DNA from 3 places in the Duganella vulcania genome. Region 3 is predicted to be linked to each of the others. Evidence: predicted binding sites of a transcription regulator. Region 3 holds the regulator's gene; each other region holds the start of a gene.

Region 1 (10,392 bases), on a different contig from region 3:
CAAAAACTGTCGCTTTTGGCTATCCGGACTGCCGTTTTTTGTCACTCGCTACGCCGCAATTTGTCAGCCGGCGGCGTCCTGACAATTATTGTCAGGCGATGCGGAAGGCCATTTGCGTTCCGCCGAGCTCGATCACGTCGCCATGATTCAGGCGTTGCGCCTGCTTGCCAAGCGCGATGCCGTTGACCAGCGGCGGCTGAGCGCCTTCCTGATGCGTGATGGTGTAGGCGTCCGGATGGAGGTGGATCACCACCACCTGCCCGCCGGCGCGGCCGAGGGTGGTCTGCGGCTTGGTCAACGCCATTTGTTTGCCGGCATTGTTGCCATTTAATACTTCGATTTGCGCCAGCAGCGGCGCTGCCGCCATCATCGGCCGCACGCCGTCGGCGATGAATTCGATCTGGAACTTGGCCATTTTGATCACGTCCCGGTGTTGCAGGAAATGCTTACCGATGCGGTGGCCGTTGACGAAGGTGCCGTTGGTGCTGTGCAGGTCTTCCAGGAAGGAGTCGTCCAGGATGGTGACGATGACGCCATGGTCGCCGCTGACGGCCGGATGCGTCAGCACGATGTCGTTGCGCGGGTGACGGCCGATGGTCATCCGTTCTTTGCTCAGTTGTACTTGCTGTTCGACTTGCCCATCCCGCGAGATGATGATCTTCGCCAATCTGGTCTCCAAAACAAAAAAGGGGAGCGCTGGGCTCCCCTTCATTATTCCACAATCAAGCCGGCTGTTATTACAGCATGGCTTTCAGCAGACGCGCCATTTCGGACGGGTTCTTGGTGACGGTGATGCCGCAAGCTTCCATGATTTCCAGTTTGGCTTGTGCGGTGTCAGCGCCGCCGGAGATCAGCGCGCCGGCGTGGCCCATGCGCTTGCCCGGAGGAGCGGTTACACCGGCGATGAAGCCGACGACCGGTTTTTTCATGTTGTCTTTGATCCAGTAAGCCGCGTTGGCTTCGTCAGGACCACCGATTTCGCCGATCATGATGACCGCGTCGGTATCAGGATCGTCGTTGAACATCTTCATGACGTCGATGTGCTTCAGACCGTTGATCGGGTCGCCGCCGATGCCGACTGCCGACGATTGGCCCAAGCCCAGCGCGGTCAGCTGGCCGACTGCTTCATAGGTCAGGGTGCCCGAACGCGAAACCACGCCGATACGGCCCTTCTTGTGGATGTGGCCTGGCATGATGCCGATCTTGATTTCGTCAGGAGTGATCAGGCCTGGGCAGTTAGGGCCCAGCAGCAGGGTCTTGGAACCTGCTTTGGCCATGCGGTCCTTCAGGGCCATCATGTCGCGGACAGGGATGCCTTCGGTGATGCAGATGGCCAGATCCATTTCGGCTTCGACAGCTTCCCAGATCGCGGCGGCCGCGCCTGCTGGCGGGACGTAGATCACGGACACGTTGGCGCCGGTTTCTTTTTTCGCTTCGGTGACGTTAGCGAAAATAGGGATGCCTTCGAAATCTTCGCCGGCTTTCTTCGGGTTCACGCCTGCGACGAAGGCAGCTTTGCCGTTCGCGTAGTCGCGGCAACCGCGGGTGTGGAATTGACCGGTCTTGCCGGTAATACCTTGGGTAACGACTTTGGTATCTTTATTGATCAGAATGGACATGTTGATTCCTTAATTAAGCTTGACCGGCAGCGGCGGCGACTACGCTCTTCGCTGCATCTTCCATGGTGTCGGCTGCGATGATAGGCAGACCGGAATCGGCCAGCATCTTCTTGCCCAGGTCTTCGTTGGTGCCCTTCATGCGGACCACCAGCGGCACGTTCAGCGACACGGCCTTGACCGCGGTGATCACGCCTTCGGCGATCACGTCGCAGCGCATGATGCCGCCGAAGATGTTGACCAGGATGGCTTTCAGGCCTGGGTTTTTCAGCATGATCTTGAAGGCTTCGGTCACTTTCTCAGCCGTGGCGCCACCGCCGACGTCCAGGAAGTTGGCTGGCTCGCCGCCGAACAGCTTGATGGTGTCCATGGTGGCCATGGCCAGGCCGGCGCCGTTCACCAGGCAGCCGATGTTGCCGTCCAGGGAGATGTAGGCCAGGTCGAATTTCGATGCTTCGACTTCAGCTGGATCTTCTTCGTCCAGGTCGCGGTAAGCGACGATTTCCGGTTGACGGAACAGCGAGTTGGCGTCGAAGTTGAACTTGGCGTCCAGAGCGATGACCTTGCCCGAACCGGTCAGGATCAGCGGGTTGATTTCGGCCAGCGACGAGTCGGTTTCCCAGTAGGCTTTGTACAGGCCCTTCAGGTTGGCGACGGCGTCGGCGATCGAAGCTTCCGGCACGCCGATCTTGGCGGCGATGCCGGCCGCTTCAGCGTCGGTCAGGCCGACCGATGGGTCGATGGCGATCGAGTGGATCAGCTCTGGGTGCTTTTCAGCCACTTCTTCGATGTCCATGCCGCCTTCGGAGGAAGCCATCAGCACGACGCGCTGCGATACGCGGTCGGTAACCATCGACACGTACAGTTCTTTCTTGATGTCCGCGCCTTCTTCGATCAGCAGGCGGCGTACTTTCTGGCCTTCAGGGCCGGTCTGGTGCGTGACCAGCTGCATGCCCATGATTTGCTCGGCGTATTCCTTGACTTGTTCCAGCGACTTGGCAACTTTCACGCCGCCGCCTTTACCACGGCCACCTGCGTGGATCTGTGCTTTCACAACCCAGACCGGGCCGCCCAAGGTTTCAGCAGCTTTGACTGCTTCTTCAACGGACATGCACGGAATACCGCGCGGAACCGTCACTCCGTATTTTCGGAGGATTTCTTTGCCTTGATACTCATGGATTTTCATGCTGGCTTCCCTTCTGATGCTGATGTGTAAAAATCGGTTGATACTGCGAAATGTGTGAAACTGGTAAGCAGGGATTGCTACGCGCCACCTGGTGCTGCTTTGGCCACCCAGCGCGGGTAAAACTGCGCCACTGCCCCACCGTCGGTGCGCAGGGCATGGCATTTGTCGAGTTGAAACGGCTTGTGGCGCGGCACGCCTTGGTCTTCGGTAGCCGCGTCGTTGGTCGACCAGACATCGTTGGCGAACGCCTGCACCGCGGCCGTGGGCAGGATCTGCGCCAGTTCGGTCAGGTGGGTGCAGCCGGCGGTGCCGGCCAGGCGTTGCTTGAGCTCGTGGCGGAAACCCTTCATCAGGTTCAGGCCGACGAGCTGTTTCTTGTAATCGGGGGCGATGGTGTCGCAGTAACCGGGATACGGCACGGCATCGGATGCGGCTTCGGCATCGACGATGGTCAGTTGCAGATCGACGGTCAAACGCAGGTGCAGGTCGTGCAGGGGCGTGCCGGCAGCGCGCGGGCCGGAGGCCAGCATGGTGTCGATGACTTTGATGTCGGTAATATGGGCGTCAAGATCCCACAGGCCGTCATCGCGCGCGTACGCTTGGACGGCAATTGCACGCGTGTGCCGCAGCGCACGTCGGGTAACTGGGGTTGACAGGGACATAAGACCGATGCCGCTCTCGCGACAGAAATTTAGTAAGCAGCCATGTGCTGAATCGCACGTGTCCGCAGCTTCTACGGACAACTACCGCACCTGCGGCGCTGCAAAAACCCCAAAAGTGTAGCACATCAAGACCGTCAGTTGCGTCAGAACATATCTTTTGGACGGAAATATGGGCGTTTTGAGAGTTTTATTACAAGAAATTCATAGGTCTTATTTCAGTCATGGAAACATTGCATGGTGCGGCGCGGCAGCGGCTCAATCGTCTTCCGGCGCGCCCTTGAGCACGGTCTGCACGGCGCGCTGGGAAAACCCCCGCTGCAGCAGGAAGCGCATCTGCTTGTTGCGTTCCTGCGGATCGGCCGCCACGGTGCCGAACTTGCGGTTCCACACTTCCACGCAGCGTTCGGTCTCGCCCTCGGCCAGGCCGGCCTTGAGCTCCTGCAGCTCTTCGCCCTTGATGCCGTGGCTTTGCAGCTCGGCGACGATGCGGCTGTTGCCGAAGCGGGCCGAGCGGCGGTGGATCAGCGCCTCCGAGAAGCGCTCCTGCGACAGCCAGTTGTTCTTTTCCAGCAGGTCGAGCAGGGCTTCGACGTCGTCGCCCTCCTCCGCGTAGCGCGCCAGCTTGCGGCCCAGCTCCATGCGGCTGTGCTCGCGCATCGACAGGAAGCGCAGCGCGCGTCCCTTCAGGCTGAGTTGCGGTGCTGCCATAAAATCCTCCGCACAATGAGAAAACCACCGGCTGCATCAACAGCGCGGTGGTTCGGGATGAAGCGGACGCGGCTTACGCGGCGTCGGCCTTGTCGCCCTTGTCCGCCTTGTCGACGGATTTCAGCTTGACCACGGTGCTGTCGGCGGCCAGCGGCGGCAGTGCGCGCACGCCCAGCGATTCGCGGACCTTGTTTTCGATTTCCCACGCCAGCTCCGGACGCTCCTGCAGGAAGATGCGGGCGTTGTCCTTGCCCTGGCCGACGCGCTCGCCGTTGTAGCTGTACCACGAGCCGGACTTCTCGACGATCTTCGCTTCCACGCCCAGATCAAGAATCTCGCCCTCGCGCGAAGTGCCCGCGCCGTACAGGATGTCGAAGTGCGCTTCCTTGAACGGCGGCGCGATCTTGTTCTTGACGACCTTGACCTTGGTCTCGTTGCCGATCACCTCGTCGCCCGATTTGATCGAGCCGGTGCGGCGGATGTCCAGGCGCACGGAAGCGTAGAACTTCAGCGCGTTGCCGCCGGTGGTGGTCTCCGGGCTGCCGAACATGACGCCGATCTTCATGCGGATCTGGTTGATGAAGATGACCAGGGTGTTGGTGCGGTTGATCGAACCGGTCAGCTTGCGCAGCGCCTGGGACATCAGGCGGGCTTGCAGGCCCGGCAGCGAATCGCCCATGTCGCCCTCGATCTCGGCGCGCGGCGTCAGCGCCGCGACGGAGTCGACCACGACCATGTCCACCGAGCCGGAACGCACCAGCGCGTCGCAGATTTCCAGCGCCTGTTCGCCCGTGTCCGGCTGCGAGATCAGCAGCTCGTGCAGGTTGACGCCCAGCTTCTGCGCATAGCCCACGTCCAGCGCGTGCTCGGCGTCGATGAAGGCGCAGGTGCCGCCCAGTTTTTGCATTTCCGCGATGGTTTGCAGCGTCAGCGTGGTTTTACCGGACGATTCAGGACCGTAGATTTCCACCACGCGGCCGCGCGGCAGGCCGCCGACGCCCAGCGCGATGTCCAGGCCCAGCGAGCCGGTCGACACCACTTGCACGTCCTCGATCGGCGCGTTGGCGTCCATGCGCATTACGGAGCCTTTGCCGAATTGCTTTTCAATCTGGGCCAGCGCGGCAGCCAGCGCCTTAGCCTTTTCAGATGCAGGTACAACAGCTTTTTTATCGTCCATAATGTTCTTTCAACCAGTGAGTGGGTGCAAATTCGCTGAATTCGTCGGTACAGGCAGCACTGTATAAAAAAACAGTGCTTAATGCAAGCACGATTTTTAAACAATTTTGAGATCGCACAAAAACTCGCCACCCTGCGCGAAATGCAACACAATACAAGCTTCTGCAGCCGGAGTGTTTTACATGCGTATTTTACTTGCCGAGGATGACAGCGTGCTGGCCGACGGCCTGACCCGCTCGCTACGCCAGTCCGGCTACGCCATCGATTGCGTCGGCAACGGCCAGGAGGCCGACACCGCCCTCTCGACCCAGGAATTCGACCTGCTGATCCTCGACCTGGGCCTGCCCAAGCTGTCCGGGCTGGAGGTGCTGCGCCGCCTGCGCGCCCGTTCCTCGCTGCTGCCGGTGCTGATCCTCACCGCGGCCGACTCGATCGAGCAGCGCGTCAACGGCCTCGACCTGGGCGCCGACGACTACATGGCCAAGCCCTTCGCGCTGTCCGAGCTGGAGGCGCGGGTGCGCGCGCTGACCCGGCGCGGCGCCGGCGGCGGCGCCACCGTGGTCAAGCACGGGCCGCTGAGCTACGACCAGGTCGGCCGCAGCGCCTACATCAACGACCAGATGCTGGACCTGTCGGCGCGCGAGCTGGGCCTGCTGGAAATCCTGCTGGCGCGCAGCGGCCGGCTGGTGTCCAAGGAACAACTGGTCGACCACCTGTGCGAATGGGGCGAGGAAGTGAGCAACAACGCCATCGAGGTCTATGTGCACCGGCTGCGCAAGAAGATCGAGGTGGGCGGCATCCGCATCGCCACCGTGCGCGGCCTGGGCTACTGCCTGGAGAAATTCTCGGACGCCGCCAAGTGACGCCGCCGGCCTCGCCACCGCAGGATCTGGAGTACCAGCCGCCGGCGGCCGAGGCGGACGACGAGATCCAGCATTCGCTGTTCGGCGAGATCCTGGACTGGATGCTGGCGCCGCTGCTGCTGCTGTGGCCGATGAGCATCGCGATCACCTACCTGGTGGCCAAGTCCATCGCCAACCAGCCGTTCGACCACGCGCTGGAGGACAGCGTGACCGTGCTGGCCCAGCAGGTGCGCGCGGTGGACGGCAAGGTCATCAAGGGCCTGTCCGGCCCGGCGCGCGACATCCTGCGCGCCGACGACGTCGACAACGTCTACTTCCAGATCCAGGGGCCGCACGGCGAACATGTGGACGGCGACCGCGACCTGCCGCCGCCGGTCATCGACGAGGACGACAAGCCGCGCAGCAGCGTGCGCTTCCGCAACGACACCATGCACGGCACGCCGGTGCGCGTGGCCTACGCCTACGTGCGGCTGGAGCGCGACGCGGTCGACGATCCGCAGCTGGCGCTGGTGCAGGTGGCCGAGACGCTGGAGAAGCGCGGCCAGCTGGCCAACGCCATCATCAAGGGCGTGATCCTGCCGCAGTTCATCATCCTGCCCATCGTGCTGGCCCTGGTGTGGTTCGCGCTGGCGCGCGGGCTGTCGCCGCTGGCGCAGCTGCAGGAGCGCATCCGCGCGCGCAGCTCGGACGACCTCAGCCCCATCGCCTCCAACCAGGTGCCGGAGGAGATCTCGCCGCTGGTCACGTCGCTCAACGACATGCTGGCGCGGCTGTCGCTGTCGATCGAGATGCAGAAGCGCTTCATCGCCGACGCCGCGCACCAGATGCGCACGCCGCTGGCGGGCATGCGCATGCAGTCCGAGCTGGCGCTGCGCCAGACCGACAGCGGCGAAATCCACCGCTCGCTGGAGCAGCTGGCCAAGAGCTCGGAGGCCGCCACCCGCCTGGTCAACCAGCTGCTGGCCCTGGCCCGCGCCGAGAACCAGCCGCAGGCCGGCACCGCCATGCTGCCGCTGGAATTGTCCGAGCTGGCGCGCAGCGCGGTGCAGGACTGGGTGCCGGCCTCGTTCGCGCAGCGCATCGACCTGGGCTACGAGGCGCCGGCCGAGCCGGTGCACATCGTCGGCAACCCGACCATGCTGCGCGAGCTGCTGTCCAACCTGATCGACAACGCGCTGCGCTACACGCCGGCCGGCGGCAGCGTCACCGTGCGGGTGCGCGGCGATGCCGAGCACGGTTTCCTGGAGGTCGAGGACACCGGCCCCGGCATCGCCCAGGCCGAACGCGGGCGGGTGTTCGAGCGCTTCTACCGCATCCTCGGCAACAAGGCCGAGGGCAGCGGCCTGGGCCTGGCCATCGTGCGCGAGATCGCCCAGCAGCACGGCGCCGAGGTCGACATCTACAACAATCCGCGCGCGCAGCAATCGAAGCTGCCGGGCGCACTGTTCCGGCTGACCTTCCCGTTGCCGCCGCGTCCGCAGGAACCGGAAAGCGAGCCGCCGTACTATGGATAAGACCGTGATCCGCGCCCGGCACTGGGAACGCACGCGCCGCCTGACCGCGCTGCTGCTGCTGGCCTGGCTGGCGACCGGCTTCTGCGCCGCCTTCTTCGCCCGCGAGCTGGCCGGCCTGAGCGTGTTCGGCTGGCCGCTGTCGTTCTACCTGGCGGCGCAGGGCGCGTCGCTGGTCTACCTGGCCATCCTGGCGGTGTACGCCTGGCGCATGCGCAAGCTGGACCGGGCGGCGGCAGAGGCAACGGAGCCGCGCGCATGAAGGCCTCCCGCACATTCTTCCAGCGCCTGCGCAGCTACTACCTGCTGTTCACCGGCGGCTTCGCCTGCTTCCTGGTGGCGCTCTCGGTGCTGGAGCAGGAAGGCATGTCGCGCACCTGGATCGGCTACCTGTTCATGTTCGCCACCATCGTGCTGTACGCGTCGATCGGCGTGCTCAGCCGCACCTCCAACGTGCTTGAATACTACGTGGCCGGACGGCGCGTGCCGGCCATGTTCAACGGCATGGCCACCGCCGCCGACTGGATCTCCGCCGCCAGCTTCATCAGCCTGGCCGGCGGCCTGTACCTGCACGGCTTTGACGGCCTGGCCTACATCATGGGCTGGACCGGCGGCTACTGCCTGGTGGCGCTGCTGATCGCGCCCTACCTGCGCAAGTTCAGCCAGTACACCATCCCCGACTTCCTGGCCGCCCGCTACGGCGGCGGCGACGGCGAGGGGCCAAGCGGGCGCGCGGTGCGCATCCTGGCGGTGGCCGCCACCATCATCGTCTCCTTCACCTACGTGGTGGCGCAGATCTACGCGGTCGGGCTGATCGCCTCGCGCTTCACCGGCGTCGACTTCTCGGTCGGCATCTTCCTCGGCCTGGCCAGCATCCTGGTGTGCTCCTTCCTCGGCGGCATGCGCGCCATCACCTGGACCCAGGTGGCGCAGTACATCATCATCCTGGTGGCCTTCCTGATGCCGGCCATCTGGCTGTCCGGCAAGCACACCGACAACCCGATCCCGCAACTGGCCTACGGCAAGCTGCTGCCCAAGCTGGGCGCGCGCGAAAACGTGCTGCAGAACGATCCGAAGGAGGCCGAGGTGCGCGCCATCTTCCGCCAGCGCGCCGACGAGCTCGACGCCCGCCTGCGCGCGCTGCCGGCCGCGTGGGAGGCGGGCCGCATCGAGCTCCAGCGCAAGCTCGACCGCGTCAAGCTGCGCAACGCCTCGCTGCTGGAGATCCGCAACGCCGAGCGGGCGCTGATCGCCTATCCGAAAAACGCCGACGAGGCCGCGCGCAGCTGGAGCGAGGCGCGCGACCAGAACCTGGCGCGCGCCGAGCCGATCACGCCGCACGCCACGCCCTACCCCGGCGACGCCGAGACCTCGGACATCAAGCGCAACAACTTCCTGGCGCTGGTGTTCTGCCTGATGCTGGGCACGGCCGCGCTGCCGCACATCCTGATGCGCGCCTACACCACGCCGTCGGTGCACGAGACGCGCGTGTCGGTGTTCTGGACGCTGTTCTTCATCCTGCTGATCTACCTGACCATTCCGGCGCTGGCGGTGCTGGTCAAGTACGACATCTACAGCGCGCTGGTCGGCAGCGACTACGCCCACCTGCCCAACTGGGTCTCGTACTGGGCCAATGTGGACAAGGCCAATCCGCTGTTCAGCATCAGCGACATCAACCACGACGGCGTGGTGCAGCTGGCCGAGATCACCATCGACGCCGACGTGCTGGTGCTGGCCACGCCGGAGATCGCCGGCCTGCCGTACGTGGTGTCCGGCCTGGTGGCGGCGGGCGGGCTGGCCGCCGCGCTGTCGACCGCCGACGGCCTGCTGCTGGCGATCTCCAACGCGCTGTCGCACGACGTGTACTACAAGATCGTCGACCGCGGCGCCTCGACCCAGAAGCGGGTGACCATCTCCAAGCTGCTGCTGCTGGGCGTGGCCTTCATCGCCGCCTACGCCGCCTCGCAGAAACCGGGCGACATCCTGTCGCTGGTGGGCGCGGCGTTCTCGCTGGCGGCGTCGGCGCTGTTCCCGGCGCTGGTGCTGGGCGTGTTCTGGAAGCGCGCCAACTACCAGGGCGCGCTGGCCGGCATGACGACCGGCTTCGCGGTCTGCCTGTACTACATGTTGCACGCCAATCCGACGCTGGGCGGCAGCGTGGCCGGGCAATGGTTCCACATCGCGCCCATCTCGGCCGGCATCTTCGGCGTGCCGGCTGGCCTGCTGACGCTGGTCGCAGTCAGCCTGCTGACGCCGGCGCCGGCGCCCCAGACCGGCGCGCTAGTCGACTACATCCGGGCGCCGGAAGCGTGATTGGCGGCGCGGCCGGCATCCGCGGTAAACTAAGCGGCAACGACCAGGAAGAACCGATGACACCCCCAAGCAGACAAGCCATCCTCCGCCGCCGCATCGCGGCTTGCGCGCTGCTCGCCGCCACGCTGGCCGGCGGCGCCCGCGCGCAGCAGTACCTGTACCGCGGCATGGCCGCCGACCCGGCCACGCCCGGCCAGCCAGTGCTCCAGGTCTCCGCGCTGGGCCTGACGGTGCGGCCTGGCGATGTCGCCCATCCGGACGCCGGCGCGCTGGTGCAGCCCACCGACGGCCACGGCCACGGACAAGGCATGTCGGTGATCTGGTCGGACACCGACGCCGACGCCTGCCAGCTGCCGC
Region 2 (10,392 bases), on a different contig from region 3:
TGGTGGAAAACCGCACGGCCAGCTGGATCCAGCTCGACCAGCTGGCGGCTGCGAGCATCAACCTGCCGTTCCGGGACGATTACCGCCTTTCCTACCTCACCGGACGCTGGGGAGGCGAGTTCACCTTGCAGACGCGCCCGATAGAGCCGGGTTCCACGGTGATTGAAAGCCGCAAGGGCGTCACCTCCCACCAGGCCAATCCCTGGATCGCGATCAGCCAGGCCGGCACGGAGGAAGAATCCGGCCCCGTGTGGTTCGGTGCGCTGGGATGGAGCGGTTCCTGGCGCATCCATGTCGATATGGATGCGCTGGGCGGCGTGCGCGCGACCGCCGGCTACAATCCTTTCGACTTCGCCTATCGCCTGAAGCCGGGAGAGAGCCTGGCGTCGCCCGTGTTTCACGCAGGGTATTCGGCGGACGGCTTTGGCGGCGCGTCCCGCATATTCCACCGCTACCAGCGCGAGCGCATCCTGCCTGGCGCGCCGCAGCCGCGCTTGCGCCCCATTCTCTACAATTCATGGGAGGCGACCACGTTCGCCGTCGACGAAGCAGGACAGGTGGCGCTGGCCGAGAAGGCGGCAAGCATCGGCGTCGAGCGTTTCGTTGTCGACGATGGCTGGTTCGGCGCACGCAACAGCGACAAGGCCGGGCTTGGCGACTGGGTCGTCAACCGGCAAAAATTCCCGAACGGACTGGCGCCGCTGATCAAGCGGGTCAATGCGCTCGGCATGGAGTTCGGGCTGTGGGTGGAGCCGGAGATGGTCAATCCGGACAGCGATTTGTATCGTGCCCATCCGGACTGGGTCATCAACTTCCAGGGCCGGCCGCGCAGCGAGGCGCGCAACCAGCTGGTGCTGAACCTGGCACGCAAGGATGTGTACGAGCACCTGCTGACCGTGCTCGACAAGCTCCTCGCGGAGCATGACATTGCCTTCCTCAAGTGGGACCACAACCGCGCGTGGTCGGAGCCGGGCTGGCCGGAGGCGGCGCCCGGCGATCAGCAGAGGCTGTATGTCAGCTACGTGGAAAACCTGTACAAGCTGCTGGCCGAACTGCGCCGGCGCCATCCGAAGCTGGAGATCGAATCCTGCGCCAGCGGCGGCGGCCGCGTGGATCTCGGCATCATGGCGCTGACCGACCAGGTGTGGACCTCCGATAATACCGATCCTTTCGACCGGTTGCTGATCCAGGACGGCTTCAGCCACGCCTACGCACCGGGGATCATGATGGCCTGGGTGACCGATGCGCCGAACTACCTTAACAAGCGCGTCACGTCGCTGGAATACCGATTCCTGTCGTCGATGCAGGGTTCGCTGGGTATCGGTGCCAACCTGAATCACTGGCGGGAAGAGGATTTTGCCACGGCAAAGCGCCTGGTCGCGGAATACAAGACGATCCGGTCGACGGTGCAGCGAGGGAAGCTGTACCGTCTCGTGTCGCCGCAGCGCGGAGCGGCGCGCTCGGCCACGCTGTCCGTGGCGCAGGACGGCAAGCAGGCCGTGCTGTTCGCGTTCCTGCACTCTGGCGGCAGGCGCAATCCGCAGCCGGGCATCCAGCTGCGCGGGCTCGATCCGAAGCGGAATTATTCGCTGCGTGCGATTTCCGGCAGCGCGACGGCGCAGACGCCGCACGTTGCCAGCGGCGCTTACTGGATGGGACGTGGCATCGATGTCGTGCTGGAAGGAGATTTCCAGGCTGCGGCCTTTGTGCTGGAAGGCGCTTGAACTAGTTCAGGCTGGCGAGGTAGGCGCATAGCATGTCGGCCAGCGCTTCCGAGTAGGCGTGGATTTCTTTAGCCGTGCGCTGGGTTTCCGAGAACTGCTTGCCGACTGAGCTGAAGGTTGTCATCACGAGGTCGCCGGCCAGTGCGCGCACGTGGTCCGGCGACTTGGGCAGGGCTTCGCGCATGAAATGCTCGATGATACGGTCGGCCGCCGCGCGCGTCTCATGCGCTTCGGGCGTGTCGCGATAGAACGGGGCGGCGTCGTTGAGCGCGGTGCGGATCTCGGCTTCCTCGCACTCCGAGCGCAGGAAGGCGTGTACCAGCAGGCGCAGCCGCTCCAGCGGCGGCTTGCGCAGGTCTTGCAGGATGTTGATCAGCATTTCGGTCGTCTGCCGCCACTCGTCCGCCTGCAGCCTGAACAGGATGGATGCCTTGTTCGGAAAGTACTGGTAAACAGATCCGACGCTCACGCCGGCCCGCTCCGCAACCCGCGTGGTGGTGAAGCGGCGCACGCCCTCCTTCGCCAAAACCTGAATAGCCGCTTCGAGTATGGCCGAAACCAGGTCGGCCGAGCGCGCCTGTTTGGGCTTCCTGCGCGAGGAGATGCTGGCTTTTGCAGGGTCTGTCATGAGGTGGTTCCGGAACGCGAATATGAAATGTGAAGGATTCTTCATATTATATCCGTACTTCTTTTGAAAGGAATCACCCATGACAACCCTGACCACCAATCCCGTCGCGCCACTGCTTGACCGCCTGTTTGACGAAGCGGCCAAGGTGCAGATCTCCGCCATCCCGGCTGTCGCCGAATTGTCCAAGGACGAGCGCGACCGGCTGATGCACAGCAAGACGGAATACATCAACCTCTACCATCGGCTGAAGGACGTGCCGCTGCCGGTGTCGCGTCAGACCGGCGAACTGCTGTACATGCTGGCGCGCAGCTGCAACGCCAGCAACGTGGTCGAGTTCGGCACGTCATTCGGCATCTCGACCTTGTACCTGGCTGCGGCCCTGCGCGACAACGGCGGCGGCCGTCTGATCACCAGCGAGTTCGAACCGTCCAAGGTGGCGCGGGCGCGCGGCCATCTGGAGGAAGGCGGCCTGCTCGACCTGGTGGACATCCGCGCTGGCGATGCGCTGGAGACGCTCGCCACCAATCTTCCGGACCAGATCGACCTGCTACTGCTCGACGGCGCCAAGGCGCTCTACCCGGAGATCCTCGGCTTGGTGCGGAGCCGCTTGCGGCCGGGTGCGCTCATCATCGCAGACAACGCCGACATGAATCCGGAATATGTGGCGATGGTGCGCTCACCGGCGTCAGGCTATATGTCGCTGCCGTTCGGGGAGGATGTCGAGCTCTCCGTCAAGCTGAACTGAGATTGAACTGAGGTCAGAACAAATCCATCTGCCCCGCATCGGCCGCCGCCTTGGCGCGCGCGCCCAGCGGCGGCACCACCAGCGGACGCGTGAACTGTGACGCGTCCATGTTGTGGAAGCGGCTGCCGCGCCCGGTCAGGCCGAGGCGTTCGGTGGCGATCTTGAAGCGCTGCCGTATCAGCTCGGCCCACACGCCCTCGCCTTTCATGCGGGCGCCGAAGGTGCTGTCGTAGTCTTTACCGCCACGCATTTCGCGCACGCGGTTCATCACGCGTTGCGCCCGCTCGGGGAAGTGCGCCTGCAGCCACTGGTGGAACAGCGGCGCCACTTCCCATGGCAGGCGCAGCACCGTGTAATGCGCGCTGACGGCGCCGGCCTCCTTGACCGCTTCCAGGATGCGCTCCAGGTCGGGCTCGGTGACGAAGGGGATGATGGGCGCGACGCTGACCGCGACCGGAATGCCGGCGTCGGTCAGCGTGCGTATCGTGCGCAGGCGGCGTGCCGGTGCAGCCGCGCGCGGCTCCAGCGTGCGCGCGATGGCCGGGTCCAGCGTGGTCAGCGTGATGGCCACGCCGGCCTGCTCCCTGACCGCCATCGCGGACAGGATGTCGATGTCGCGCTCGATCAGCGAGGACTTGGTGATCAGGCCCACCGGATGCTGGCACTCCTGCAGCACCTCCAGCACGCGGCGGGTGAGCTTGCGCTCGCGCTCACAGGGCTGGTAGGCGTCCGTGTTGACGCCGAGCGCGATCGAGGACGGCTCGTAGCTCGGCTTGGCCAGTTCGCGCCGCAGCATTTCCGGCGCGTTGACCTTGGCGAAGATCTTGCTCTCGAAATCCATGCCCGGCGACAGGCCCAGATAGCTGTGCGTGGGCCGCGCGAAGCAGTAGATGCAGCCGTGCTCACATCCACGATACGGATTGAGCGAGACGCTGAACGGCAAATCCGGCGAGGCGTTGCGGCTGAGGATGGACTTGCAGAGCTCGTCCGTGACCACCGTCTTCCACGGCGCGGCTTCCGCCTCTTCGCGCTCCCAGCCGTCATCGTAGGCCTCGCGGACGTTGACCTCGAAACGGCCCTGCAGGTTCGACACCGCGCCACGGCCCTTCTGCCCCTTCAGCGAGGGCGGCGGCAGCATCACATGCTCTTGATTATTTTCATCGTGGGACATTGCGGCACCAAACTACTGTATATATAGACAGTATTCTATGCGCTTGAAAACGCGATATCAAGCTAAATATCAATCGCGCGGGCTTGCTGCCTTGGGGGCAACGTGGTCAAGCTGGTATCATGCAGGACTTCCGGGGGATGGAATTCCCCGCGCCTTGCGCGCCCCCAACCCACACCTCGCCAGGATGCCGCCGATGCGGCGCCCCGGCTCACCCGATACGAGCACACAAACATGAACAATTCGAGTCAACCATTGCCGTCTTTTTTTAGCCGGATATCGATCGCGATCGGCGCCTTTTTCCGCGCCCTGTCCGACGCCGACTACGCAGCGCGCCTGACGCGCATCGACGACGCGCCGCAACCGGCCGCCGCGCCGGTGGCAACGCCTGCTCCGAAGCCAGCGCCGGCCCCCGCACCGCTGCGCGTGGCGACGCCGGATGCGGCCCTGCAGCTTCTAAGCCTGTTCCAGCGCGAGGCGCGCCTGATCGACTTCACCCAGGAGAACCTGAGCGCCTATTCCGACGCCGACATCGGCGCCGCCGCGCGCGTGGTGCATGAAGGCTGCAGCAAGGTGCTGCGCGAGCACTTCACCATCGAAGCGGTGCGCAGCGAGGCCGAAGGCAGCCGCATCGTGCTGGAAGAAGGCTTCGACGCCAGCGCCGTGCGCCTGACCGGCAATGTGGTCGGCAGCGCGCCGTTCCGCGGCGCCTTGAGCCATCGCGGCTGGCGCGCCTCCAACGTGCGCCTGCCGAAACTGGCGGAAGCGCATGACGCGTCCATCCTGGCGCCTGCGGAGGTGGAATTATGAGCGACCCACGCTACGCCATCGGCATCGACCTTGGCACCACGCACAGCGCGTTGTCCTATGTGGACCTGGGCGCCAGCGACGGCGAGAAAACCCGGCACGGCGTGCTGGCCATTCCCCAGCTGACCGCACCGGGCACGGTGGAAGAGCTGCCGCTGCTGCCGTCCTTCCTTTACCTGCCGCACGCGGACGAACTGGCGCCGGGCGAATTGAGCCTGCCATGGCCGCAGTCGCCGGAAGAACAGACCAGCGTCGCCGGCGAGATGGCGCGCAGCCGTGGCGCCACCACGCCTATCCGCCTGGTCTCCAGCGCCAAGAGCTGGTTGAGCCATCCCGGCGTCGACCGCCGCTCCGCGCTGCTGCCGAACGACGCGCCGGAAGAAGTGTCGCGCGTCTCGCCGCTGGAGGCGTCCACGCGCTACCTGACGCACCTGCGCAAGGCGTGGGAGCAGGCCTACCCTGACGCGCCGTTCGGCGAGCAGGCGGTGACGGTGACGATCCCCGCCTCGTTCGATCCAGGCGCGCGCGAACTGACGGCCGACGCGGCACGCGCCGCCGGCTACACCAACCTGACGTTGCTGGAAGAGCCGCAAGCAGCCCTGTACAGCTGGATCCAGGGCAGCGAAGGCCGCTGGCGCAAGGAGGTCAAGCCGGGCGACATTATCCTGGTGGTGGACGTGGGCGGCGGCACCAGCGACTTTTCGCTGATCGCCGTGCTGGAACGCGACGGCGTGCTGGAACCGCACCGCATCGCGGTGGGCGACCATATCCTGCTGGGCGGCGACAATATGGACCTGGCGCTGGCGCACCTGGTGGCGCGCAAGCTGGCCGCCAACGGCACGCAGCTCGACGCGTGGCAGATGCGCGCGCTGACCTACGGCTGCCGCACCGCCAAGGAAAAACTGCTAGCCGATGCCAGCGTCGACACCTGGCCTATCGTGGTGCCAAGCCGTGGCTCGAAACTGATCGGCGGTTCGATCCGCACCGAGTTGACGCGCGACGAGGTGACCACCTTCATCCTCGACGGCTTCTTCCCGCAAGTGGATGCGGCGGCGCGTCCGGCGGTGCGCACGCGCGCGGGCCTGACGCAGCTTGGCCTGCCGTACGCGCAGGACGCGGGCATCACGCGCCACCTGGCGGCGTTCCTGGCACGCCAGCTCGGCGCGACCAGCGAACTGGAAGGCTACGCCGGCAAGCAAAGCGCCGACGCGACCTTCCTGCATCCGACGGCGGTGCTGTTCAACGGCGGCGTGTTCAAGTCGGAGCTGCTGGCGCAGCGCATCATGGGTACCATCAACGACTGGCTGTACATGGAAGGCTCCGAACCTGCGCGCATGCTGGGCGGCGCGGACCTGGACCTGGCGGTGGCGCGCGGCGCGGCCTACTACAGCTACGTGCGGCGCGGCAGCGGCGTGCGCATTCGCGGCGGCACGGCGCGTGCGTACTACGTGGCGATCGAATCGTCGATGCCTGCCATCCCCGGCATGGAGCCGCCCATCCAGGCGCTGTGCGTGGCGCCGTTCGGCATGGAGGAAGGCAGCGAGATCGAGCTGCCGAACCAGGAGTTCGGCCTGGTGGTCGGCGAGCCGGTGCAGTTCCGCTTCTTCGGTTCGTCGGTGCGCCGGCAGGACCAGATTGGCGACCTGCTGGACTTCTGGGGCGCCGATGAGCTGATCGAGTTGAACGAGATCCAGGCGACGCTGTCGACCGAAGGCCGCACCGTCAGCGATGTGGTGCAGGTGCGCCTGCATGCGATGGCGACCGAGTCGGGCACGCTGGAACTGCAAGCGGTGGCCAACGACGGCCAGCGCTGGAAGGTGGAGTTCGACGTGCGCGCGGGTGCCCAAGCCTGAGCATGAGCCAATACGTCGTCAGCATCGATCTCGGCACCACCAACACGGTGCTGGCTTATTCGGAACCGGGCAGCGCGCAGATACGCCTGTTCGAGATCGAGCAGTTGGTGGCGCCGGGTGAAGTCGGCGCCGGCGCGCTGCTGCCGTCGATGCGCTATCACCCCGCGCAGGGCGAGCTGGCGGATGGCGACCTGCAACTGCCCTGGCCTTCGGCCGATGTCGCGGGCCTGCCGCAGGTGGTGGTTGGCCGGCTGGCGCGCGCTTTGGGCGCGCAGGTGCCGGGGCGGCTGGTTTCCAGCGCCAAGAGCTGGCTGTCGCATCCCCAGGTCGACCGCATGGCGCCGATACTGCCGTGGGGCGCGGAAGCCGATGTGGCCAAGGTGTCGCCGGTGGCGGCCAGCGCCTCCTACCTGGCGCATGTGCGGGCGGCGTGGAATGCGCGCTTCCCTGCGCATCCGCTGGAACGCCAACAGCTGGTGCTGACGATCCCCGCTTCGTTCGACGAAGGCGCGCGGGCGTTGACCCTGGAGGCGGCGCGCATCGCCGGCCTGCCGGACCTGCGCTTGCTGGAGGAACCGCAGGCGGCCTTCTACGACTGGCTGTTCCGCCAGCGCGCCACGCTTGCCGCGGACCTGGCGGACACGCGCCTGGTGCTGGTCTGCGACGTCGGCGGCGGCACCACCGACTTCAGTCTGATCAAGGTCGAAATGATCGACGGCCAGCCGCGGATCAGCCGCATCGGCGTGGGCAACCACCTGATACTCGGCGGCGACAATATGGACTTGGCGCTGGCGCATCTGGTGGAAGCGCGCATGGCTAGTGGCGACGCCGCTCAGGCGCGCCTGTCGGCCAGCCGGCTGTCGCAACTGGCGGAGCGCTGCCGGGCCGCGAAGGAATTGCTGCTGGCCGCCGATGCGCCGGAGCGCACTACCGTCACGCTACTTGGTTCCGGCTCGCGCCTGATCGGCAGCTCGCGCTCCGCCGAGCTGACGCGCGATGAAGTCGCGGCACTGGTGGTGGACGGCTTCTTCCCGCTCAACGCAGCGCGGGAACCGGCGCAGCGCGGCCGTGGCGCCATCGTCGAATTCGGCCTGCCCTATGCCAGCGATGCGGCCATCACGCGCCACCTCGCCAGCTTCCTGCGCCAGCACGCGTCTGCCGCGCGCGAGGCATTGGGCATCGCTGCGGACGACTCCACCATCCCCGTTCCGGATACGCTGCTGCTCAACGGCGGCGTGTTCCGCGCCCATGCGCTGGCCGCACGGCTCGAAGCCACGTTGACCAACTGGCGCGGGCGGCCGTTGACCGTTCTGCATAACGACAATCCCGATGTGGCGGTGGCACGCGGCGGCGTCGCCTACGCGTTGGGCCAGGCAGGGCAAGCGCCAGTGATCGGCGGCGGCTCGCCGCGCAGCTACTTCCTGCTGCTGGACGACGAGGCGCGCCAGGACAAGCCGCGACGCGCCATCTGCATCCTGCCACGCGGCAGCGCGGAGAACCGCGAAATCCTGCTGGCCGACCGCACCTTCGCGCTGCGTTTGGGACGGCCGGTGCGCTTCCACCTAGCCTCCTCGATTGCCGAAGCCGCGCCGCCGCAAGCCGGTGAGCTGGTCGAGCTGCAAGCCGACGAATACATCCAACTACCGCCTATCGCCACCGTGCTGCGCGACAGCAGCAGCGCCGACGCCCGCAAGGAGATCCCGGTGCAGCTGGCCGCCACGCTGAGCGAGGTGGGTACGCTGGACGTGCATTGCGTCGCCATCGAAGGCGGCCAGCGCTGGCTGCTGGAGTTCCAGCTGCGCGGCGTTGCCGTCGAAGAGGACAGCGATACCGCAGCGCCGAAAGAAGCGCCCATGCCGGCCGGTTTCGACGCGGCCATCGACAAGATAGACCGCATCTTTGGCAGCCGCGCGCAGCAGGTCGACATCAAGGAAGTCAAACAGCTGCGCACGCAGCTCGAACACCTGCTGGGCAGCCGCGAGAGCTGGGCCACGCCGCTGCTGCGCCGCCTGTTCGACGCGCTGATGCAGCGCGCCAAAGGCCGCCGCCGCTCGTCCGAGCATGAACGCGCGTGGCTGAACCTGAGCGGCTACTGCCTGCGGCCCGGCTTCGGCTACACGCTGGACGAGTGGCGCATCGAGCAGCTGTGGGCCATGTTCGACACCGGCGTCCAGCATCACAAGGACAGCCAGGTTTGCGCCGAATGGTGGACGTTGTGGCGCCGCGTGGCCGGCGGCCTGAGTGTGGAAGCGCAGCTGCGCGTGCTGGACGATTTCGCCTTCAACGTGCAGGCCGACGAACAGGAACGTGGACGCCGCCCACAGACGCTGGTCAACGGCAGCGAGGAAGACATGCTGCGCCTGGGCGCTTCGCTGGAACGCATCCCCGGCAGCTACAAGGCCGAAATCGGCGCCTGGATGCTGGGCCGGCTGGAGGCGGCGACCAAGGCCGCGAGCAAGGCCGCAGCCAACAAGACCCGCAGCGGCTCGGCCGATGTCGGCAAGGCGGAAGCGGCGCAGGCACGCTTCCTTTGGGGTTTGAGCCGCGTCGGCGCGCGCCAGCCTTTCCACGGCAGCGCACATGATGTGGTGGAGTCGGCGGTTGTCGAGCAATGGCTGGCCGTGATCCTTTCGCTGGATTGGAAGAAGGTGGAGCCGGCCGGTTACGCCGCCGCCCATCTGGCGCGCATGACGGGCGACCGCTCGCGCGATATCGGCGAGGCGCTTCGGGCGGAAATCCTGCGGCGCCTTGCCGCCATTGGCGCGCCGGCCAGCTGGGGCGCCATGGTGCGCGAGGTGGTGCAGCTCGACCAGGCCGACGAAAAACGCATGCTGGGCGAGGCCCTGCCGCCAGGCTTAAAGCTGATCGCCTGACGGCGGCCGCGCCACGTAGCCAGCCTGCTGGGCGACGAAACCATCGAAGGCGTCGATCAGCGGATTGAATTTGTTTATATCGTTTTCCAGCTGGGCCAGCGCGTAGACCGTGGCCTCCAGCGTGGACAGCTGGTCCGGCAGGTGCGCCTTGCGGATCAGGTAGTGCGACGGCGGCGTGTCGCGCAGCGGCAGGCGCGGCAAGCCTTGCAGCGCCGGATTCAGATACAGCATCTTGCGACTTTTGCGCCAGGTCCCGTCCAGCACCACCAGTCGCAGGCGCTGCGGCTCGCGCAGCCAAGCCGCATCGAACGGCTGCGCGGGCGTCAGGCCCAATGACTTGTCCTCGGCGGTGTCGGGGTACAGCAGCACGCTGCGGCGTTCGGGCGACAACAGCGCCTGCAGGTGCTCCGGTGCGAAGGCCTCCCCTACTTCCAATTGGCTATTGGCCAGGCTCAGATGCAGCAGCCGCGCGCTGCCCTTGGCGTTGTGTACTTCCATCGGATGTTGAAGGATCAGCACCTCCACCGCGTTCGGCAAGCGCGCTACCCAGCGGCAGATGCAGGTCCGCTGCGGTCGCAGGCAGGCGGCGCATTG
Region 3 (10,392 bases):
CCGCCTTGCCCAGCTGGGTCAGGGTCTCGAACACCGTGATGACGTCGGCCGGCTTCGAGCCGTTGATCATCTTGACGATCTGCTCGTAGATGATGCGGTGGTCGTAGCGGTAGAAGTCTTCGGGGTGCATCATGTCCGCAATGCGGTCGAACGCCGCATTATCGCGCAGCAGGCCGCCGATGACGGACTGTTCTGCTTCGATGGAATGCGGCGGGACGCGGAGTGAATCGACTTGCGGATCGGAGGGGGCGTTCATGGCGCGAATTATACCTGCTTGCTTGAGCCGTATTACAAATTTATGACGAGAAAAAAGCCGGGCAAGCCCGGCTTTTTCAATGGTGTTGCAACACTGATCAGACGTTTCCGCCTGAAAAAGTATTAGGCAGCTTCGCCCACGACAGCAACGGTCACTTCCACCACCACGTCGGTGTGCAGAGCAACGCTTACTGGGTGCTCGCCAACGGTCTTCAGAGGACCGGTAGGCATGCGCACGGCAGCTTTTTCAACAGCGAAACCAGCTTTGCTCAGGGCTTCAGCGATGTCGAAGTTGGTCACGGAACCGAACAGACGGCCGTCTACACCAGCTTTTTGCGAAACGTTCACGGTCATGCCGTTCAGTTTCTCGCCTTGGGCTTGAGCGGCAGCCAGTTTCTCGGCAGCGGCTTTTTCCAGTTCAGCGCGCTTGACTTCGAATTCAGCAACGGCGGACGCGGTAGCGCGGCGAGCCATTTTTTGCGGAATCAGGAAGTTACGTGCGTAACCGTCTTTGACTTTAACGACTTCACCCAGGTTGCCCAGGTTGACGACTTTTTCTAACAGAATGATTTGCATAGTTCTTCTCCAGGATCTTATCTAGACGACGCAATTAAGCGTGGTGCAGATCGGTGTAAGGCAGCAGCGCGAGGTAGCGAGCGCGCTTGATTGCGGTGTCAACTTGACGCTGGTAGTGCGCCTTGGTACCGGTCAGACGTGCTGGCATGATTTTGCCGTTTTCCTGGACGAAGTCTTTCAGGGTGTCGACGTCTTTGTAGTCAACTTGTTCTACGTTTGCTGCGGTGAAGCGGCAGAACTTCTTGCGCTTGAACAGTGGGTTTTGTTGCTTGCGCTTTTCTTTCAGCTTGAGCTTGTTTTTGTCGAACTTTTTACCGAATGCCATTTTAGGCTCCTGTATCTAAATTGAGCTGTCTGGGACAGCACTAAAATCAATGATGTGAAACACCAGGCTTTTGCTATTGCGATTCTTCTTGTTCAGGAAACCGGTGAACTGATACATGCCTGCCAGTGGCGCCTGACTGAAGCGGCCTGAAATCTCGCCAGCGGCAACCGCGGCAACTTCAAACTCGCTCAATCGGGCGATGCCTGCCTCGACCTGCTGCGACCGGTGCTGGAGTACAGCGTTCACGATCGGCATGCCGGCCGGGGTGTAGCGCAAGGCGTCCCGTTCGGCGATCAAGGCAATCAACTGGAGCTGATTCAGCTCGGTTCCCGGTAACAATTAGGCCGCAGGAGCAGCAGCGGCTGCTGGAGCTTCGGTGCGATGCGATTTCGCTGCATCTTCACGTTGTACCGACTTCATCATCGGCGAAGGAGCGGTTTCCGCTTTCTTCATCTTGACGGTCAGGTGACGCAGCACGGCATCATTGAATTTGAAGGCGGTTTCCAGCTCGACCAGGGTCTCGTTGTCGCATTCGATGTTCAGGCAGATGTAGTGTGCTTTAGCCAGTTTCTGGATCGAGTAAGCCATCTGACGACGGCCCCAATCTTCAACACGGTGCACGGCGCCGCCGCGGGTCGTTACGGTGGTTTTGTAACGCTCGATCATGGCGGGCACTTGCTCGCTCTGGTCCGGGTGGACGATAAATACTATTTCATAGTGACGCATGCAAACTCCCTTAAGGACTGTGAATATAGCCCACCCTGGCGTCAAGACAGGTGTGGGAAGAGGTAAGCCCGCGACTATATCAGCTTTCCCTGCAAAAGACAATCTGCCCGCCACATGAATTTATTTCGCTCAAAGCAACAAATTCCCTTGCTTTTCGCTTCACACTGTACAAAAATACAGACTGTCTATATACACAGGCCTAAAGCACTCTATGATCAAGCTCACCGCAAGACAGGAACAAATTCTCAATCTGATCAAGGATGCCATCGAGAACACCGGCTTCCCGCCGACCCGTGCCGAGATCGCCAATGAACTGGGCTTCAAGTCCGCCAACGCGGCCGAGGAGCATTTGCAGGCGCTGGCGCGCAAGGGCGCGATCGAGATCGCCGCCGGCACCTCGCGCGGCATCCGCCTGCTGGGCGTGCATGCCGAACCGGCCACGCCCAAGGTGCCGGTGTCGCTGATGATGTCGCTGCCGCTGATCGGCCGCGTGGCCGCCGGCTCGCCCATCCTGGCGCAGGAAAACCTGGAGACCAGCTACAGCGTCGATCCGGCCATGTTCTCTTCCAAGCCGGACTACCTGCTGAAGGTGCGCGGCGAGTCGATGCGCGACGCCGGCATCATGGACGGCGACCTGCTGGCGGTCAAGAAGGTGGACAGCGCCAAGAACGGCCAGATCGTCGTGGCCCGCATCGGCAACGATGTCACGGTCAAGCGCTACCGCAAGACCGGCTCCACCGTCGAGCTGCTGCCGGAAAACCCGGACTTCAAGATCATCAAGGTCGATCCCGAAGCCGACGAGTTCGCGCTGGAAGGCCTGGCGGTCGGCCTGATGCGCAGCTGGCACTAAAGACCACGCAAACATCGGCCTCGGGTTACGCATCAGGCGCCTAGCGCTTGCCCGCTGTCTCCGGCTGATGCGACAGGTCGCGCGCGCTCAGGGCAAGGTCGCCTTGACGGCCTTCCCACGCGCTCTGCGCCAGGGCGACAGCGTCGGCCTGGCGCTTGGCCTCGTCCGCCACTTGCACGAACACCTGGCTCATCAAGGCCTGGGCGGCGCCCATCTCATCGTCCGTCATCAGGTCGGCCAGGTCGGCGGGGATGCTCTTGCCGACCGGGAGCGCGGCGTTGTAGTTGGCCAGGAATTGATCGTAACAGTCGTGCCAGGCGGCCAGCGCCTGCGTGAGCGCCGGCCCGCCCGCCGTGGCCGGGCGCATCGGGATGTTGGGCTGCTTGCAATTGAAACGGGCCAGCGCAATGTCGGCGCCGTCGTAGCGGCTGGTGTAGTACTCGATCTCGGCTTGCCGCGCCAGGCGGCTGGCCTGGTCGCCGGCGAAGGCGCTACTCGACAGCACGGTCAATGCCAGAACCCATGCTGCCCTCATATCGCCTCCGCGCTTAGCAAAATTGAAAGCCTAGGTTATCACAGCTTGAGGCTGCGCTCAGCAAGCTTCCAGTGCGCAGGTGAAATCGTCCAGCAGATCGTCGGTGTCCTCGATGCCGACCGACACCCGTATCAGCGACTCGGCGATGCCCATCGAGGCGCGGCGCTCGGCGCCCATCTCGTAGAAAATCGTGTGCGCCACCGGGATGATCAGCGTGCGCGTGTCGCCCAGGTTGGAGGCCGGAATCGCCAGCTTCAGGCGATTGAGGAAATCGAAGCAGTCGATGCCGTCCTTCAGTTCAAAGCTCAACAGCGAACCAAAACTGCGGAACAGCTCGCTGGAGATCGCGTGCTGCGGGTGCGACGCCAGCCCAGGATAATAGACAGCGGCCACGCGCTCGTCGCTTTCCAGCAGGCGGGCCAAGGCCAGCGCGTTCGCGCTGGTGCGTTCCATGCGCAGCGCCAGCGTCTCGGCGCCGACAGCGATGTGGTGCGCCGCTTCCGGCGCCAGCGAGGCGCCGAAGTCGCGCAGGCCCTTGGCGCGGATCTGCGCCAGCCCCCATTGCAGCGGCGCGGCTTTCTTGTAGTTCTCGTAGATGTTGGCGAACCGGGTCCAGTCGTAGACGCCGGTGTCGGTCAGGCTGCCGCCCAGCGCGTTGCCGTGGCCGCCGATCGACTTGGTCAGCGCGTTGACCACCAGCCCGGCGCCCACCGCTTTCGGGCGGAACAGGTAAGGCGTGGTCATCGTGTTGTCGACGATGTAGAGGATGCCGCGCTCCTTGCACAGCTCGCCGATGCGCTTCAGGTCCGCCACTTGCGTGCGCGGATTGGCAATGGTTTCGACGAACACCACGCGGGTCTGCTCGGTGATGGCGGCGGCCACGTTGGCGACATCGGTGGCGTCGACGAAGGACACGCCCACGCCCTGCGCCATGGTGGTCTGCCACAGGCTGTTGGTGTTACCGAACAAGAACGACGACGACACCACATGGTCGCCCGCGCGCAGCAGCGACTGGAACACGGCGCCGATCGCGCCCATGCCGGTGGCGAAGCAGATCGTGCCGACGCCCTGCTCCATCTTGGTGACCTTGTCTTCCAGCGCGGAGATGGTCGGGTTGCCCTGGCGGCCGTAGCGGAAGCCCGGCTCCTTGCCCTGGAACACAGACGCCAGCTGGCGCGCGTCGCCGTAACCGAAGGCGACCGAGGTGTGGATGGGCTTGTGCAGCGAACCGTGCTCGATGCCTTTCTGGCGATCGTTGTGCAGGATGGTGGTGGTGAAGCCGTAATTCTTCTTGTCGTTCATATTCGCGTATTCAAAAAAAAAGCCCGGTGCGGCGTGAACCGCACCGGGCGCGACATCAGCCTTCGGCGGTCGCGAGATTCAGGTTCAGTTGCGAGCGGCCCGCATCCTCGGGGGCGGAGGCCTTCGGATGGTGGCGCGCGTATTCCAGCTTGTCCAGGTAGTCCTTGGAGATGTCGCCGGTGACGTACACGCCGTCAAAGCACGACGCCTCGAAGTTCTTCAACGCCGGATTGACGTCGGAGATGGCGCGCTTCAGCGCGTCGATGTCCTGGTAGACCAGGTGATCGGCGGTGATTTCGCGGCATACTTCCTCGGTGCTGCGGCCGTAGGCGATCAGCTCGTCGCGGGTAGGCATGTCGATGCCGTACACGTTAGGGAAGATCACCGGTGGCGCCGCCGAAGCGAAGATCACTTTCTTGGCGCCGGCTTCGCGCGCCATCTGCACGATCTCGCGGCTGGTGGTGCCGCGCACGATGGAGTCATCCACCAGCAGCACGACCTTGTCCTTGAACTCGGAAGCGATGGCGTTGAGCTTCTGGCGCACGGACTTCTTGCGCGCGGCCTGGCCCGGCATGATGAAGGTACGGCCGATGTAGCGGTTCTTGATGAAGCCTTCGCGGTATTCCACGTTCAGCGCCAGCGCCAGCTGGATCGCGGCCGGACGCGACGAGTCCGGAATCGGCATGACGACGTCGATCGCGCCATCCTTGAATTCGCGCTTGATCTTCTCGGCCAGGTACTCGCCCATCTTCAGGCGGGTGGCGTACACGGAAGCGCCGTCGATCACGGAATCCGGACGGGCCAGGTAGACGAACTCGAACACGCAAGGATTGAGCGAGGGATTGTCGGCGCACTGGCGCGAATGCAGTTGCTTGTCGGCGTCGATGAAGACGGCCTCGCCCGGCGCGATGTCGCGCACGAAGCGGAAGCCCATGCCTTCCAGCGCCACGGACTCGGAAGCGATCAGGTACTCGGTGCCCTGCTCGCTCTCGTTGATGCCCAGGCACAGCGGACGGATGCCGAACGGATCGCGGAAGGCCAGCAGGCCGACGCCGGCGATCTGCGCCACGGCAGCGTAACCGCCGCGCACGCGGCGATGCAGCACGGTCACGGCGTCGAAGATGGTGTCGGCGTCGATCGAGATGCCGGTGGTGGCTTTCTGGATCTCGTGGGCCAGCACGTTGAGCAGCACTTCCGAGTCGGAATCGGTGTTGATGTGGCGGCGGTCGTTCTGGAACATTTCCTTCTTGAGCTGTTCCCAGTTGGTCAGGTTGCCATTGTGCGCCAGCGTGATGCCGAACGGCGCGTTGACGTAGAACGGCTGCGCCTCTTCCTCGCTCGACGAGCCGGCGGTTGGATAGCGGCAGTGACCGATGCCGGAATTGCCTTGCAGCGTACGCATGTTACGGGTACGGAAAACGTCACGCACCAGGCCGTTGGCCTTGTGCATGGCGAACATGCTGCTGTGATTGGTCGCGATACCTGCCGCATCCTGGCCGCGGTGCTGCAGCAGCAGCAATGCGTCATACAGCAGTTGGTTGACAGGTTGATGAGAAACGACGCCGACGATGCCACACATGATGTTGCTCCTGGACTGGTGCTACTGATTTAAAGAATTCAAAAATTCACATGCTGCGCCATGGCAGCGGGAAGGAAGGCTTTCACCGTATGCGCTCCGGTCTCCGCGAGCGGACTCAATCGCGCATCCTTCCAGAATGCTTGTTGCGGTATCGACGTCATCCCGCACAGGATGACGCCCGCCAAAACGATGACCAGGCCGCGGCCGAAGCCGAACACCATACCCAGCGCGCGGTCCACGATGCTGAGACCGCCGGCGTCGAGCAAGGCGCCCAGCGCCATGCCCAGCAGGCCCGTCAAAATCTTCACCCCGACAAACAGTGCGATAAAGGCAAGGATCAGCCGCAGCACCTCGCCCGGCACCACCGGCGGCAGCATCGGCGCCAGCGCGGCGGCGTAGGCGTTGGCAACCACGAAGGCCACCACCCAGCCCGCCAGCGACAACACTTCCTTCACCAGACCCCGCATCATGCTGATGATGACCGACGCGACCAACACAAAAATCACCAGGTAATCGAATATCGTCACGTCGGGCGCCTGCTGGATCAGACGGTTTCGAGGCGGCCGTTCAGGCCCATGGCGCTCAGCTTGGCCCGCACTTTTTCGGCCTCATCCTTGTTGGTGAACGGTCCCACGCGCACGCGGGTGATGTCACCGGACGGCGTCTTCTGGGTGTAGGAGCTGATGCCGGCTTTCTTCAGTTTGTCGCGCAGCTCGTCGACCTTGGCCTGGTCGCTCAGCGCGGCCACCTGCAGCACGAACTTCTGGGCGGATTCGGCGGCCGGCTTGGCGGCGGGCTTGCCTTCCAGGATGGCCAGGGCGCGCGCGTCTTCCGAGGTCGCGGCCGGCTTGGCGCTGTCGGCCTGCTTGGCGGCCTTGGCTTCGGCCAGCTTGCGCTCGGCTTCGGCCTTGGCCTTGGCTTCGGCTTTCGCCTCGGCCTGCTTGCGTTCGACTTCCTGCTTGTAGTCGGCGTCCTGGCGGGCCTTGGCTTCGTTGTCGGCCTTGTTCTTGGCGATGGTGTCGGCCTTGGCCTTGGCTTCGGCTTTCAGTTCGGCTTCGTGCTTGGCGGTGTCGACCTTGACGGGGGCTACCGGCGGCGGCGTGACGGGTGCGGCGACGACGGGTGCGGCGGCTGGCTTCGGTGCTGCTGCCACGGCGGCGGGCTTTGATGGCTTGACGTCGTCGACGATCTCTTCGCGGCTGTCCAGCGCAGCGCTTTGCGGCACCGGCGCGGCTGGCGCCGGCGCAGGCGCGGCCTCGGCCGGCTTGTCCTTGGCCGGGATCTTGATATCGATGTCGGACGCCAGCGGCTTCGGTTCGGAATCGAGCACCATCGGCAGGCCGATGGCCACGCCCAGCGCCAGCGCGATGGCGCCGACCAGGCGGCGGCGCGCGCGTTTCTTTTCCGGCAATACAGGATCGTCCGCTTCGCGGTCTTTGCCGCGGCGGGATTTGGCGGAACCATCCGCCGACGAGGCACGCTTGGAGCGTGCGCGCTCCGTCGCGGCCTGGTCATCTGCGCTGGTGTAATAGCCGCTATCCTGACCAGCGGCCTCTTGCTTGTTTTTACCGAGTTTCGAGAACAAGCCCATGCGTGATTTCAGTCCTGTGCGTTCAATGGAATGCGGATTTTCGCGCCGCCATGACGCCGGCGACCGTGAGGAAAGATCCAAAGACCACAATTCTATCATTCTCCCCGGCTCGGCTGATCGCATTTGCGTACGCCGCGGCCGGATCGTCGAAGATATTGATGGTGCGTTCGGCCTTTTCAGGCTGGACGATCTGCACCTTGGCCGCCAGTTCCGAGGCGGTTGCCGAGCGCGGCGACGGCAGCGTGGCCAGGCACCAGTGGTCCACGTGCTCGGACATGGCGGCGATCACGCCGTCGATATCCTTGTCGTGCATGGAGCCGAACACGGCGTACGTGTACGGGTGGAAGCCCATATTGCCCAGGTTCTGGTTCAGCGCCGCGGCGGCGTGCGGATTGTGCGCCACGTCCAGGATCACGGTCGGGCGGCCAGGCAGCACCTGGAAGCGGCCCGGCAGCTCCACCGTCACCAGGCCGGTGCGCACTTCCTGCGCGCCGACCGGCAGTTCCAGCTTCAAGGCCTCCAGCGCGGCCAGCGCGGCCGAGGCATTGAGAAGCTGGTTGGCGCCGCGCAGGCTCGGGTAGGCCAGCGAGTTGCGGCGCTGCGAGCGGCCGCCGTAGTTCCACTGCTGCTTGTCGCCGGAATAGTTGAAATCGCGGCCCATCAGCCAGAGGTCGGCGCCGATGGCGTTGGCGTGGTCGATCAGCGATTGCGGCGGCACCGGGTCCGAGCAGATCGCGGTCTTGCCGGCGCGGAAAATGCCGGCCTTCTCGAAGCCGATCGCCTCGCGGGTGTCGCCCAGGTAGTCGGTGTGGTCGATATCGACGCTGGTGACGATGGACACGTCGGCATCGACGATGTTGACCGCGTCCAGGCGTCCGCCCAGGCCCACTTCGAGGATCACGACATCCATGCCGGCGCCGCTCAGCAGGTGCATGATGGCTAGCGTGGTGAATTCGAAATACGTCAGCGGCGTATCGCCGCGCACCGCTTCGACCGCGTTGAAGGCGGCCACCAGAACGTCATCGCTGGCCAGCTCGCCGTTGATGCGGGCGCGCTCGTTAAAGTCGAGGAAGTGCGGCTTGATGTACAGGCCCACCTTGTAGCCGGCGCGCATCAGCACCGATTCCAGCATGGCGCAGGTCGACCCCTTGCCGTTGGTGCCGGCCACCATGATGACGGGGCAGCTAAAGGCCAGCTTCAGGCGCTCCTTGACGGCGAGCACACGGTCCAGGCCCATGTTGATGACGGTTTCGGCGTGGCGCGATTCAAGCAGCGCAAGCCAGGCGGGCAAAGTAGTGGGGAGGTTCGACATAATGATGGCTCAGAAATGGAAAACGGCGCGCAGGCCGGCATGATAGCCGATTGCGCGCCGCAGCGTGAGGGAGTGGCTGCTTTTTTAAGCGAGCACTTCGACCGCCTGATTTTGCAGCAGTGCCATCAGACGGGCGATTTCTTCGCGCATCTTGCGGCGGTCGACGATCATGTCGACGGCACCCTTGGTGACCAGGAACTCGGCACGTTGGAAGCCTTCCGGCAGTTTCTCGCGCACGGTGTTTTCGATCACGCGCGGGCCGGCAAAGCCGATCAGCGCTTTCGGTTCGGCGATGACCACGTCGCCCATGAAGGCGAACGAGGCGGACACGCCGCCCATGGTCGGATCGGTCAGCACGCTGATGAACGGCAGCTTCTTCTCGGACAGCTTGGTCAGCATGGCGGTGGTTTTCGCCATTTGCATCAGCGACAGCAGGCCTTCCTGCATGCGGGCGCCGCCGGTGGCGGTGATGCAGATGAACGGTACTTTCTGTTCCAGGGCCACTTGCGCGCCGCGCACGAAGCGCTCGCCGACCACGGAGCCCATCGAGCCGCCCATGAATTCGAATTCGAAGCACGCCACCACGCATGGCAGGCTCATGATGGCGCCGCCCATGACGATCAGCGCATCGGTCTCGCCGGTGGCTTCCATGGCTTGCTTGAGGCGGTCGGGGTATTTTTTGCTGTCTTTGAACTTCAGCGTATCGACCGGCAGGGTATCCATGCCGATTTCATAACGGCCGCCGGCATCGAACAGGCTGTCGAGGCGTTCGCGTGCGCGGATGCGCATGTGGTGGTCGCACTTGGGGCAAACATGCAGGTTCGATTCCAGATCGGTGCGGTACAGGACGGCTTCGCAGGATGGGCATTTGACCCACAGGCCCTCGGGCATGGTCTTGCGTGCGGCAGCGTCGGAACGCTGGATTCGTGGGGGCAGCAGTTTTTCCAACCAACTCATAAATTCTCCTTGCAGCTAACTCGTGGCCGAAGTGTAGCCGTTTCTCGCCCCCCTGTCGAACTTTGCTGTACAACAATTTTTACACTTCGTCATGGAATTGGCGGGTTTTTAGAGGGAATCACCTACGCCTTCGTCTCTCGCTCGATCTGCCGCTCAATGTATGCATCCAGATCCTTCCGCTCTTCCAGGGTCGGAAAACCAATGTTGAGCACCTTGTCAGCGCTCGCCAGTTTCTGTAAATAGAGCTGCATTACCTTTTCTGCAGGAAAGCCATAGGCGTCGCCAACTTTTTGAAAATAGTCCAGCGAATCGAAGTCCAATCTAAACGTGATTTCCTTACTCAGCTTTTCGAAAAGGTTTGGTACGCGCTTCATTTTAGAAAAA

The links. The regulator LexA, encoded in region 3, represses DNA repair genes until DNA is damaged. The targets are predictions, from matches to a motif close to ACTGTATNNNNATACAGT.
Region 1: a site for LexA is predicted at 5,408-5,425, ahead of recA (recombinase RecA). Genes of this name have one in related genera too.
Region 2: a site for LexA is predicted at 4,283-4,300, ahead of GTP90_RS04300 (PA0069 family radical SAM protein). Genes of this name have one in related genera too.

Annotation. Positions count from the first base shown of each region.
Region 1 covers NZ_WWCX01000018.1:24,163-34,554, forward strand. Annotated here, with positions in the region: gene GTP90_RS13200 (FHA domain-containing protein) at 92-667, opposite strand; gene sucD (succinate--CoA ligase subunit alpha) at 738-1,619, opposite strand; gene sucC (ADP-forming succinate--CoA ligase subunit beta) at 1,633-2,802, opposite strand; gene GTP90_RS13215 (DUF2889 domain-containing protein) at 2,880-3,464, opposite strand; gene recX (recombination regulator RecX) at 3,720-4,172, opposite strand; gene recA (recombinase RecA) at 4,246-5,349, opposite strand; gene GTP90_RS13230 (response regulator) at 5,531-6,211, shown strand; gene GTP90_RS13235 (sensor histidine kinase) at 6,208-7,725, shown strand; gene GTP90_RS13240 (DUF4212 domain-containing protein) at 7,718-7,984, shown strand; gene GTP90_RS13245 (sodium:solute symporter family protein) at 7,981-10,035, shown strand; gene GTP90_RS13250 (hypothetical protein) at 10,092-10,392, shown strand, end outside.
Region 2 covers NZ_WWCX01000002.1:272,574-282,965, forward strand. Annotated here, with positions in the region: gene GTP90_RS04285 (alpha-galactosidase) at 1-1,724, shown strand, start outside; gene GTP90_RS04290 (TetR/AcrR family transcriptional regulator) at 1,726-2,352, opposite strand; gene GTP90_RS04295 (O-methyltransferase) at 2,432-3,097, shown strand; gene GTP90_RS04300 (PA0069 family radical SAM protein) at 3,111-4,268, opposite strand; gene GTP90_RS04305 (DUF2760 domain-containing protein) at 4,500-5,075, shown strand; gene GTP90_RS04310 (Hsp70 family protein) at 5,072-6,925, shown strand; gene GTP90_RS04315 (Hsp70 family protein) at 6,928-9,798, shown strand; gene GTP90_RS04320 (tRNA-uridine aminocarboxypropyltransferase) at 9,781-10,392, opposite strand, start outside.
Region 3 covers NZ_WWCX01000055.1:25,349-35,740, forward strand. Annotated here, with positions in the region: gene GTP90_RS23565 (replicative DNA helicase) at 1-256, opposite strand, end outside; gene rplI (50S ribosomal protein L9) at 379-831, opposite strand; gene rpsR (30S ribosomal protein S18) at 866-1,156, opposite strand; gene priB (primosomal replication protein N) at 1,172-1,477, opposite strand; gene rpsF (30S ribosomal protein S6) at 1,496-1,882, opposite strand; gene lexA (transcriptional repressor LexA) at 2,094-2,732, shown strand; gene GTP90_RS23595 (hypothetical protein) at 2,773-3,267, opposite strand; gene GTP90_RS23600 (cystathionine gamma-synthase family protein) at 3,325-4,569, opposite strand; gene purF (amidophosphoribosyltransferase) at 4,625-6,148, opposite strand; gene GTP90_RS23610 (CvpA family protein) at 6,187-6,675, opposite strand; gene GTP90_RS23615 (SPOR domain-containing protein) at 6,693-7,739, opposite strand; gene folC (bifunctional tetrahydrofolate synthase/dihydrofolate synthase) at 7,762-9,051, opposite strand; gene accD (acetyl-CoA carboxylase, carboxyltransferase subunit beta) at 9,136-10,008, opposite strand; gene GTP90_RS23630 (antitoxin) at 10,131-10,392, opposite strand, start outside.